DNA from 2 places in the Sporosarcina pasteurii genome. Region 2 is predicted to be linked to the other one. Evidence: a T-box and tRNA genes for the amino acid it is inferred to sense, from the RefSeq annotation. Region 2 holds a T-box; the other holds one or more tRNA genes.
The links. A T-box is a leader RNA that pairs with one kind of tRNA and senses whether it is charged. The one in region 2 lies ahead of trpS (tryptophan--tRNA ligase), so its partner is inferred to be a tRNA-Trp.
Positions count from the first base shown of each region.

Region 1: it encodes a tRNA-Trp, which carries the amino acid that the T-box ahead of trpS (tryptophan--tRNA ligase) is inferred to sense. The anticodon was not compared.

Region 1 covers NZ_CP160452.1:2,713,257-2,719,169, forward strand. Annotated here, with positions in the region: gene AB1H92_RS13025 (PH domain-containing protein) at 131-583, shown strand; gene trmL (tRNA (uridine(34)/cytosine(34)/5-carboxymethylaminomethyluridine(34)-2'-O)-methyltransferase TrmL) at 615-1,088, opposite strand; gene queG (tRNA epoxyqueuosine(34) reductase QueG) at 1,107-2,252, opposite strand; gene AB1H92_RS13040 (B3/4 domain-containing protein) at 2,310-3,002, shown strand; tRNA gene AB1H92_RS13045 (tRNA-Leu) at 3,240-3,320, opposite strand; tRNA gene AB1H92_RS13050 (tRNA-Cys) at 3,356-3,429, opposite strand; tRNA gene AB1H92_RS13055 (tRNA-Gly) at 3,440-3,514, opposite strand; tRNA gene AB1H92_RS13060 (tRNA-Gln) at 3,519-3,590, opposite strand; tRNA gene AB1H92_RS13065 (tRNA-His) at 3,597-3,672, opposite strand; tRNA gene AB1H92_RS13070 (tRNA-His) at 3,706-3,781, opposite strand; tRNA gene AB1H92_RS13075 (tRNA-Trp) at 3,843-3,913, opposite strand; tRNA gene AB1H92_RS13080 (tRNA-Tyr) at 3,918-4,002, opposite strand; tRNA gene AB1H92_RS13085 (tRNA-Thr) at 4,023-4,098, opposite strand; tRNA gene AB1H92_RS13090 (tRNA-Phe) at 4,108-4,183, opposite strand; tRNA gene AB1H92_RS13095 (tRNA-Asp) at 4,197-4,272, opposite strand; tRNA gene AB1H92_RS13100 (tRNA-Met) at 4,276-4,350, opposite strand; tRNA gene AB1H92_RS13105 (tRNA-Val) at 4,482-4,557, opposite strand; tRNA gene AB1H92_RS13110 (tRNA-Glu) at 4,609-4,683, opposite strand; tRNA gene AB1H92_RS13115 (tRNA-Ser) at 4,714-4,805, opposite strand; tRNA gene AB1H92_RS13120 (tRNA-Asn) at 4,809-4,883, opposite strand; rRNA gene rrf (5S ribosomal RNA) at 4,938-5,052, opposite strand; rRNA gene AB1H92_RS13130 (23S ribosomal RNA) at 5,185-5,913, opposite strand, start outside.
Region 2 covers NZ_CP160452.1:2,303,072-2,308,984, reverse strand. Annotated here, with positions in the region: gene AB1H92_RS10940 (ATP-dependent Clp protease ATP-binding subunit) at 1-101, shown strand, start outside; gene AB1H92_RS10935 (YjzD family protein) at 251-433, opposite strand; gene AB1H92_RS10930 (beta-ketoacyl-ACP synthase III) at 623-1,555, shown strand; gene fabF (beta-ketoacyl-ACP synthase II) at 1,611-2,849, shown strand; gene trpS (tryptophan--tRNA ligase) at 3,132-4,118, opposite strand; T-box leader at 4,257-4,487, opposite strand; gene AB1H92_RS10915 (putative glycoside hydrolase) at 4,638-5,843, shown strand.

The DNA of each region.
Region 1 (5,913 bases), 410 kb from region 2:
GCGGTAATCAGCCGACTTAATTTGAGCAGTCTCAAAGAATAAAGCAGATGGCGAAAAACAAATTGTTTTTCGCCATCTGCTTTTTATATATGAAACTTAATTCGTTCTAATCCGTAGCTAATGATAGGGGGTGATATTCATAACTTTCCGTTCAAAAGTCGATACTTTTTTTATTATGTTCATGTTAATTGTCACACTGATCATTGGCGTGGTTGCATTAGTGCCTCTATTTTTAGATAATGCCGAATTAGCAACAGTTCTTATATTAATTTCAACGTTTCTATTTACAGTAGGTTTAATTCTTTGGAGTACGTTCAATGTTAAATATATTTTTTACGAAGATTTTTTATTCTTGCAAGGTGGACCGTTTAGAAGTCGGATTCCGTATGATCAAATCACAAAAATCACCCCGACTTCAGATATATTGACAGGGTACAGAATTCTAACGTCAAAAGATGCGATTGAAATCTTTTATACGCCTAGCTTACTAGGAAGCGTGAAAATTTCACCTGAAGATCAGATGGGTTTTATTGCTGAATTAAAAAAGCGATGTCCAAATGTATACAAAAAGGGCTTCCAATGATTGTATCTGATTCATTGGAAGCCCTTTTTTATTACTTCAAACCATTAAAGGATTGCTGTCGAAGTGCTTCATATACTAACACCGCGGCGGTATTTGATAAGTTTAACGCACGTATATTGTCATTCATCGGAACCCGTAAACAGTTCTCTTCATATTCAGCAAGAATTTCATCAGGCAATCCCTTTGTTTCCTTCCCAAATACAAAGAAAATATCCTCCTCTGAATTTGAATAATCAAAGGACGCATAAGATTTCTGTCCAAATTTCGTGATAAAATAAAACTTACCTTCAGGATAAGCATCGATAAACTGACGAATTCCATCATGATATGTGACATCCACATGCTGCCAATAATCAAGCCCTGCCCTTTTTAACATTTTATCTTCTGTTGAAAATCCTAATGGTTTAATTAAATGTAATTTTACACCTGTACCTGCACAGGTTCTCGCGATATTTCCCGTATTCGCAGGAATTTGCGGTTCAAATAACGCCACATGTATTGCCATTTCAGCACTTCCTCTGTTCTAAATATGAGTCTCTTCTTGCCAATTTTCAAGCGCTTTTTCTAATTCTAGTCGAACATCTGCATGCTCTTCTGTTTCTAAAGCTGCTTGGATTGCTTCATAACTTGCTGTTGTTCCAATTTTACCAAGTGCCCAAGCAACCGTCCCACGCATAACAGGTCGTTGATCATTTAATAGCATTTCCATTAATTTAGGTATTGCCGCTTCTTCTTTAAAATGTGCCAGTGCGATGATTGCATTCCGTTGAATCGGATTTTTCCCTCTCCATGATCCTGCCATATGTCCAAATTGCTCTCTAAATTGGCGATTTGATAAATCCAACATCGGCTCCAAAATAGGTTTCACAAGTTCTGGTTCTGGTTCAAATGCTTCCTGATGCATGTTATACTTTTTCCTGTTTTTCGGACAAATTGTTTGGCATGTATCACAACCGTATACACGGTTTCCAATCTTCGCCCTAAACTCTTCAGGAATCGATGTCTTCGTCTGTGTTAAAAATGCGATACAGCGCTGCGCGTTAAGCTGTCCGCCTTGTATTAATGCACCCGTTGGACAAGCATCTAAACATAACGTACAGTCTCCACACTCGTCTTCCATCGGCTCATCTGGTGCGAATGGGATATTTGTAATCATCTCACCTAAATACACATACGACCCAAATTCAGGCGTGATAATTGAACAGTTCTTTCCTGACCATCCAATTCCCGCCCGCTCTGCTACTGCCCGGTCAGCAAGTTCTCCTGTATCTACCATAGAACGTAGCTTTGCGGTCGGTACACGGGCTAATATAAACTCCTCCAGTAACTTTAAACGCTCACGTAGAACAATATGATAATCCGTTCCCCAAGAAGCACGACAAAAAATCCCACGCCGCTCTCCTTTTTTTCCACGCACAGAATTTTCCATTCTAGAAGGATACGCGATTGCAATCGCTATAATACTTTCTGGTCTATCAAGAAGAAGTGCTGGTTCTGTACGCTTATTAATATCTTTTTCTTCAAATCCTGATTGAAAACCGAGTTCTTGTTGACGGACTAATCGGTTTCTTAATTCGTGAAAGGGAGCTGCCGTCGTAAATCCTATTTTATCAATTCCGATTGTAGCAGCATATTTTTTTACTTCCTCTTGCAGTTCGAGTATATTCATCTCCAAACACCTCCTCTGTGGTAAAATAAAAACGATACTATATAAAGGATGATAATATTGAAAGTAAGTATAGACAAAGAAATAGTAAAGACTTTGCCCGCATTTAAAATAGGCCTTAACCATTATACCAAAATTACGGTCTCAGAATCTCCTCAAATGCTAAAAGGACGCTTACAATTATTTCAAGAACAACTTTTCTTTGAACTTGATGACAAGGCAGTCACAGAATTTCAAGGTGTTCAGGAATGGCGTGAAGTATGGAAAGCATTTGGCGCAAACCCAAGCCGTTATCGTTCTTCAATTGAAGCGTTACTGAGAAGAATAGGCAAACAAAATTATTTACAACCTGTTAATTCGTCTGTTGACATGAATAATTTTTTCTCTTTGCAATATGAAATTCCGATGGGGATTTATGACACGCAGCGTATTCAGGGTGATATTGCATTTAACATTGGAACAAGTAAAACAACTTTAGAAGGACTAAACGGACGTCTAAACCATGTGAATAATATGATCGTTCTGTCCGATAACATCGGTCCTTTCGGGAGCCCTTTTGTTGATTCAAAACGGACTGCTGTTTCTGAAATTACAACATCCGCTGTTCATGTGTTCTTCCTGCGTCCTTCTATGGACACGGAAGAAGCAGCTAAACTATTAACAGCCGCGGGGAAAATGTTTACGAATGTTCATGGCGGTGAAGTGTGCTCAAAGATTTTGCATAAAGAACAGCCTTCTACTATTCTAGATTAATATTTTAATGAAGGCATGAGAGGGTAAACATAGCCTAACCAATAACCTTTTCCTATTTACTTTGTAACCAATTATTAATCTGCATCTAGAGCATTCCAAACAATCCTCTAATGCTTCCGATAGTTTCCTTTATGGAAAAGGCTCCTTCTTTTAGGAGCCTTTTCTTTTTCGAGTATTAGATAAAACACTTATAATTTATATCAAAAAAAGACACAACCGAAGTTGTGTCTTTATTGATACCCGAGGCCGGACTTGAACCGGCACGCCTTACGGCATCGCATTTTGAGTGCGACGTGTCTGCCATTCCACCACTCGGGCTAAGAAATATTTAAATGATCATATAAAGTCAAATTTGGAGGCGGCAACCGGAATCGAACCGGTGATAAGGGTGTTGCAGACCCGTGCCTTACCGCTTGGCTATGCCGCCTCTATAAAATTGGAGCGGAAGACGGGATTCGAACCCGCGACCTCCACCTTGGCAAGGTGATATTCTACCACTGAACTACTTCCGCATAACTGGGGTAGCTGGATTCGAACCAACGAATGACGGAGTCAAAGTCCGTTGCCTTACCGCTTGGCTATACCCCAAAAAAATGGGGCGGCTGAAGGGAATCGAACCCTCGAATGTCGGAACCACAATCCGATGCGTTAACCACTTCGCCACAACCGCCATAATACTATTAAATGTTTATATCTTGAAAAATGGGGCGGCTGAAGGGAATCGAACCCTCGAGTGTCGGAACCACAATCCGATGCGTTAACCACTTCGCCACAACCGCCATAACATAAAAATAATTCCAATACGATTAATAAAGGAATGTTTCTGATTTCAGAAAATAACAGGGGCAGTAGGATTCGAACCCACACCAAAGGTTTTGGAGACCTCTATTCTGCCCTTAAACTATGCCCCTAGAATGGTGGTGGGGGAGGGATTCGAACCCCCGAACCCTGAGGGAGCGGATTTACAGTCCGCCGCGTTTAGCCACTTCGCTACCCCACCATATTAAATAAGAGTTTTCTTGGTGCCGGAGAAAGGACTTGAACCCTCAACCTACTGATTACAAGTCAGTTGCTCTACCAGTTGAGCTACTCCGGCGAATAAAAATGGTGGCTTAGGACGGAATCGAACCGCCGACACAAGGATTTTCAGTCCTTTGCTCTACCGACTGAGCTACTAAGCCTTTATTATAAAAATGGCGGTCCCGACGGGAATCGAACCCGCGATCTCCTGCGTGACAGGCAGGCATGTTAACCGCTACACCACGGGACCATTTGGTTGCGGGGGAAGGATTTGAACCTACGACCTTCGGGTTATGAGCCCGACGAGCTACCACTGCTCCACCCCGCGACAATAATATGAATTAAATCAAATTGACTTTCTACGCTTATGATGAGTTTGACACCTTTCGTGACTTTGTCACGTCGGTGCTAATCGCATTCGTTGTGATGCGACTTGCTCCACCCCGCGATAATAATATATGGTGGAGGATGACGGGATCGAACCGCCGACCCCCTGCTTGTAAGGCAGGTGCTCTCCCAGCTGAGCTAATCCTCCATGTTAAAATTGCGATACTTTGTAGTACTGCACTATTTCATATAGTAAATATGGTGACCCCTACGGGATTCGAACCCGTGTTACCGCCGTGAAAGGGCGGTGTCTTAACCGCTTGACCAAGGGGCCTTTATGTATATAGTTACTGTTTTAAAAATCTGGCGGAGAGCAAGGGATTTGAACCCTTGAGGCAGCGCAAACCGCCTACACGATTTCCAATCGTGCTCCTTCGGCCACTCGGACAGCTCTCCAATTGGCTCCGCAGGTAGGATTCGAACCTACGACCGATCGGTTAACAGCCGATTGCTCTACCACTGAGCTACTGCGGAATAATATTATCAATGTCTGTCCATTCACATTATATGTGTGGATAAGGATTGCGAGACCAGCAACGTCCTACTCTTGCAGGGGCTAACCCCAACTACCATCGGCGCTGAAGAGCTTAACTTCCGTGTTCGGTATGGGAACGGGTGTGACCTCTTCGCTATCGCCACTGGACTCTATTAACACGACAACTCTAATTATATCAAATCCTGCTAGGAATGCAAGCCTTTTTTGTAAATTAATTAGTTTTGTTCGTTCAAAACTGGATAAACGTGACATTTGATGACACAAACTCGTAACATTTAAAAGGATAAGTCCTCAATCGATTAGTATCCGTCAGCTGCACATGTCGCCATGCTTCCACCTCGGACCTATCAACCTCATCATCTTTGAGGGATTTTACTTACTTGCGTAATGGGAAATCTCATCTTGAGGGGGGCTTCATGCTTAGATGCTTTCAGCATTTATCCCGTCCATACGTAGCTACCCAGCTATGCCTTTGGCAAGACAACTGGTACACCAGCGGTATGTCCATCCCGGTCCTCTCGTACTAAGGACAGCTCCTCTCAAATTTCCTGCGCCCGCGACGGATAGGGACCGAACTGTCTCACGACGTTCTGAACCCAGCTCGCGTACCGCTTTAATGGGCGAACAGCCCAACCCTTGGGACCGACTACAGCCCCAGGATGCGATGAGCCGACATCGAGGTGCCAAACCTCCCCGTCGATGTGAACTCTTGGGAGAGATAAGCCTGTTATCCCCGGGGTAGCTTTTATCCGTTGAGCGATGGCCCTTCCATGCGGAACCACCGGATCACTAAGCCCGTCTTTCGACCCTGCTCGACTTGTAGGTCTCGCAGTCAAGCTCCCTTATGCCTTTGCACTCTACGAATGATGTCCAACCATTCTGAGGGAACCTTTGGGCGCCTCCGTTACTCTTTAGGAGGCGACCGCCCCAGTCAAACTGCCCGCCTGACACTGTCTCCTACCCCGCTAAGGGGCATGGGTTAGAATTCCAATACAGTCAGGGTAGTAT
Region 2 (5,913 bases):
CCACTGTAGCAAAGGAAATCATTAAAGGAGAAGTAGGACCTGGCGATGAACTTACGCTTTCTATGATGGAGAATCAACTTCAAGTTGAAAAGGCAAAATAAATCATTAATCTACCAAAAAGACTTCTATGTTAAGAAGTCTTTTTGGTATTGGTTTAATTAGAGCGACTTAATATGACCGATTCGTTCTATTTAATGCAAAAAAGCTATCCAAAAGTATTCACTTTTGAATAGCCTTTAAAATAACACGATTAGTTATCAGAAACTTCCTGATTTGGAATTGCTTCACCTAATAGAATAACCAATACTGCCATAACTAGAGAAATCATCACTCCAGCTTGAAAATCGAATGGAACGTTTGCAATCGCTCCAACTACATAGTTCAATAAAGCGACCAATACAAATGACCACACAAATGCCATAATAAATCTCAACGGATTTCACCCCTACATAACTATTTCCTTTACGATTGTATCACAGCATGTACATTTCTGAAACATATTATCCAATAAAACATACGATTATTTTGGCGAAATCGTGTCGGTCTGTTGTAAATCTGCTTAAAATCTTTTATAATTACTACCAGGTACTAATATTAGATAATAATGAACGGAGGAAATTGAATGAACGCTGGTCTAATAGGCGTCGGTAAATTTGTGCCGCCACATATTTTAACAAATGAAGATTTAGAAAAGCGTATGGATACTTCGGATGAATGGATTCGTACGATGACAGGAATTGAAGAAAGGCATATCGCTGACGATGACATGGATACATCTCATATGGCCTATCAAGCAGCGGTTAATGCGATTGAGGATGCTGGTATTACAGCGGAAGAGATTGATTTAATTCTAGTTGCGACTGTTACGCCAGATCGTCCATTTCCATCCGTTGCGACGATGTTACAAGAACAGCTCGGAGCGAAAAATGCAGCAGCAATGGATCTTTCGGCAGCATGTGCCGGATTTATGTATGGTCTTGTAACAGCAAAACAGTTTATTGAGACAAATACGTATCAAAACGTGCTTGTTGTTGGGGTTGAAAAACTATCGAAAATCACAGACTGGGAAGACCGTAATACTGCCGTCCTATTCGGTGATGGAGCTGGTGCAGCAATTGTTGGTGCAGTCAGTGAGGGCCGCGGAATCTTATCATTCGAACTTGGCGCAGATGGTTCGGGTGGAAAGCATTTATACCAAGATGATAAGCTTGTCATGAATGGCCGTGAGGTATTTAAATTTGCTGTTCGTCAAATGGGAGAATCAGCTGTAAATGTAATTGAAAAAGCGGGACTTTCAAAAGAAGATGTAGATTATTTAATTCCTCATCAGGCAAACATTCGAATTATGGAAGCTTCGCGTGAGAGATTGGAATTACCGATTGAAAAAATGTCGAAAACAATCCAGAAATACGGTAATACTTCAGCAGCATCTATCCCTATTTCTCTTGTCGATGATTTAGCCGAGGGAAAAATAAAAGACGATGATGTCTTAGTTTTCGTCGGGTTTGGCGGAGGCTTAACTTGGGGCGCTGTGTGTATGAGATGGGGAAAATAAAGCAAATCGACTATACTAATAAATGGTCCAATATTTATTGAAAGGAAGTATAAAAATGAATGTACGACGTGTAGTTGTAACAGGAGTTGGCGCAGTATCACCAGTAGGAAATACTGCAGAAGAATCTTGGAAATCCGTCATTAGCGGAGAGTCTGGGATTGGTTTATTAACAAGGCTTGATAGCGAACAATTCCCAGTGAAAGTTGCTGCAGAAGTTAAAAACTTTGATATTGAACAATATATTGAAAGAAAAGAAGCACGTAAAATGGACCGCTTTACGCATTATGCACTTGCTGCTTCGATTATGGCAATGGAAGATGCAGGTCTAGAAAATTTAGATGAAGAACTTGCTTTAAAAACCGGTGTCTGGATTGGTTCCGGGATTGGCGGCATGGAAACGCATGAACAACAATTTGAGATGTTCCAAAAGAGAGGATATCGCAGAGTAAGTCCATTTTTCGTTCCGATGATGATTCCAGATATGGCATCTGGTCAAGTATCTATCCATTTTGGCGCGAAAGGCATCAACTCTTGTTCGGTAACTGCGTGTGCATCAGGAACAAATTCAATCGGAGACGCATTTGAAGTGATTCGTCGTGGTGATGCGGATGTCATGATAACAGGCGGCGCTGAAGCACCGATTACAACGATGGCTGTCGCAGGTTTTTGTGCGAATAAAGCACTATCATTAAATCCAAATCCATCAACGGCATCACGCCCATTCGATGCAGACCGTGATGGCTTCATTATTGGTGAAGGAGCAGGTATTCTTATCCTAGAAGAGTATGACCATGCTGTGAAGCGAGGCGCGAAAATTTATGCGGAAATCGTAGGGTATGGCTCAACAGGGGATGCGCATCACATTACTGCACCAGCTCCTGAAGGTGAAGGCGCTGCGAGAGCGATGAAACAAGCGCTTGAGCAAAGTGGTGCGGAACTTACTCAAGTAGGGTATATTAACGCACACGGAACGAGTACGCCGTATAACGATGAGTTTGAAACGAAGGCGGCAAAAACGGTATTTGGCGACCATGCTAAAAACTTAGCAATCAGCTCAACAAAATCGATGACTGGACACTTATTAGGTGCAGCAGGTGGACTCGAAGCAATCTTTACTGTAAAAGCACTTAAAGAAGGAATTGTGCCACCGACGATTAACTACAACACACCAGACCCAGATTGCGACCTCGACTATGTACCAAATGAGGCACGCGAAATGGATATTGAATATGCAATGAGTAATTCACTAGGTTTTGGCGGTCATAACGCATCACTAGTATTTAAGAAAATCTAATGAATCTAATAAAAGGTGAACCATTACAATGTGTAGTGGTTCACCTTTTTCGTCTAAATTTACATTGTCCATACATATAGTTAACTAAAAGATAAAGGAAGGTATACGTGACAAGATTTTTTATATTTTTAATTAGTTACGGATTACTTGTAATGAGTACCGCACAAATTATTATTTATTTAAACTATAGGACACTAGGTCATACATGGGATGCAGTGCTATATTACATTGTACGAACCCCTGATTTTGCGATTTTAGTAATATCGGCAGTCACGATGATTATTATCGTTTCCTTCCGAGGCCCATTGCGTCTTCCATTCTCTTCAGGGTAGCTGAAGCAATTTTATTCGCTTTTTCCGCGCCTTCGTCTAAGATGTCATCTAATTTAGAGGATTCGATTAGGTTGTTATAATTTTCTTGGATAGGTGTTAAGTGATTGATGACTGCTTCTGCAACACCTGCTTTAAAGTCGCCGTAACGTAAACCATCATACTTCGCAACGACCTCATCAATCGTTCGGTCGCTCATTGCTGCCTCAATTGCAAGCAAGTTTGAGACGCCAGGTTTATTTTCTTCATCAAATTTGACGATGCCTTCTGAGTCAGTCACCGCACTTTTTATCTTTTTCTCGATTTCTTTCGGTGTATCAAGTAAAGAAATCGTTGCTCGTTTATTCGGATCAGATTTACTCATTTTCTTTGTTGGTTCTTGAAGTGATTTAATTCGTGCACCTGTTTTTGGGACTCTAATTTCAGGAATCGTCAATGTGTTACCGTAACGACTATTGAAACGCTCTGCTAAGTTTCTTGTGAGTTCTAAATGTTGCGTTTGATCATCACCAACCGGTACGATATCTGTGTTGTACAATAGAATATCTGCAGCCATTAAGGGTGGATACGTTAGAAGTGCAGCTGAAACTCCTTCTTGCCCTTCGGATTTATCTTTAAATTGGGTCATACGTTCCAATTCACCAATATACGAAATACATTGCATAATCCAAGCGGCTTGCGCGTGTGCAGGCACCTCGGATTGAATAAATAAATTTGCTTTTTCAGGATCAATCCCGCTAGCTACATATAAAGCGGCAAGTGAACGAATGGTTTGGTGCAATTCTTTTGGATCTTGACGAACTGTAATGGCATGTTGGTCTACAATACAGAAATTACAATGGTATTCATGCTGCAGTTCTGTAAATTGACGAAATGCTCCGATATAGTTTCCGATTGTTACTGTACCTGTTGGTTGTACACCTGAAAAGATAGTTTTCATTTGAATTTCCTCCTTAAAAATTTCCCGATACCGACAACGTTTGATATATGAAATTGTACAAAGTCGGTTTGGCTTCCTATAATTATAAAGCAATGATGAAATTAACGTTATTGAAAATAAAAAATCAGTCATCCCTAAAAAAGGGACGACTGATTTTAGATCAACCGTGATACCACCCGAATTGCCGAAACGGCCACTCAAACTCCTTAACGCGGAGAAACGTAACAGACTACTGACGATGTGCAAATAAAACTGTGTTCATCTATTCAGCTCAGGAATCCAATTCATTTAATAAGGCTGCCTGTTCGCACCAACCACAGACTCTCTGTCCAGCCGTTATAAAATTACTCTTTCCTTCAATGCTTTTTATTTTTTGTGAATTAAGGAAAATACATTTATGTTGAATTGACTGTATTATAATGCGAAACTCATGGATATGCAAGAAAGAATGTTCATAAAGTCACTTTATCTTGTGCGAATTCCCTGTTAAACTGGTGAAATAGAAAGGATGTTGTCGAAGTGAAGAGAAAAAGTTGGTTCGCGATATTACTAGTCGCATGTATGTTAGCAATTCCTACTATAGGATATGCTGAGAAAAATCAAAAGATGGCAGATTTTACAGAACGTACATATGGTTTTGAAGAGATTGATAAACGAATTATCGCAACGTCGACTTTATTCCGCTATGACTCGGGTCTTACGTTTGAGTACCCTGATGCGGTTCGTGGCATATACGTAACTGGTCATTCAGCGGGGGGAGCACGTTTTCAAAATCTTGTTGATTTAATTGATTCAACGGATTTAAATGCAATGGTCATTGATATTAAAGATGATTTTGGAAATTTAACGTATATTCCTGAGGGAGATTCTTCGTTAGCAACGATGGATATTGGTAAATCTTATATTAAGAATCCGCGCGCATTATTAGAAGAACTAGAAGAAAAGAAAATTTATCCAATTGGTCGTATCGTCGTCTTTAAAGATACAGTGTTGGCAGAAAAGCGGCCGGATCTTTCATTTACAGAAGGTGAAACTGTTTGGAAAAATGGACGCAAGGAAGCGTTTGTCAATCCGTTTATGAAGGATGTATGGGATTATAATGTTGAAATTGCAATAGAGGCGGCGAAAATGGGCTTCCAAGAAATTCAGTTTGACTATGTTCGATTCCCGGAAGGTTTCGAAAAGCGCTTTGAGTCATTAGAATATTCTTACGGGGATTATGCAGAATCTGAACTTGATCCTGTACAGAGACGTGTTGAAGCTGTCACGGATTTTGTTGCTTATGCGCGTGAACAGTTGAAGCCTTATGGGGTAGAGGTGTCTGTGGATATTTTTGGCTACGCAGCGACGTTGACTGAAGCACCAGGAATTGGGCAGAACTTCTCGAAAATCTCGGAAAATGTAGACGTTATTTCTTCGATGATTTATCCAAGTCATTGGACTTCTTATTTTGGAATTGCAAAACCTGATTTGGAGCCTTATAAATTAGTAGCCGAATATGCAAAGGTTGAAAACGAAGTATTAGGAAAGTTAGAGAATCAACCTGTATCACGACCTTGGTTGCAAGACTTTACTGCTTCTTGGCTTGGTTCTGGAAATTACTTGAAATACGGGAAAGCTGAAGTGGAGGCGCAAATTAAAGCGCTCCAAGATAATGGAATTAACGAGTATCTTCTTTGGAATGCAGGAAATACGTATTCAACAGGCGTTAATTATAAACCATGATAGATAGTCCCTTACTTAACGACACTTAAGTGGGGGGCTATATTTTATTGTGATGTCCAATGCGTAAAGG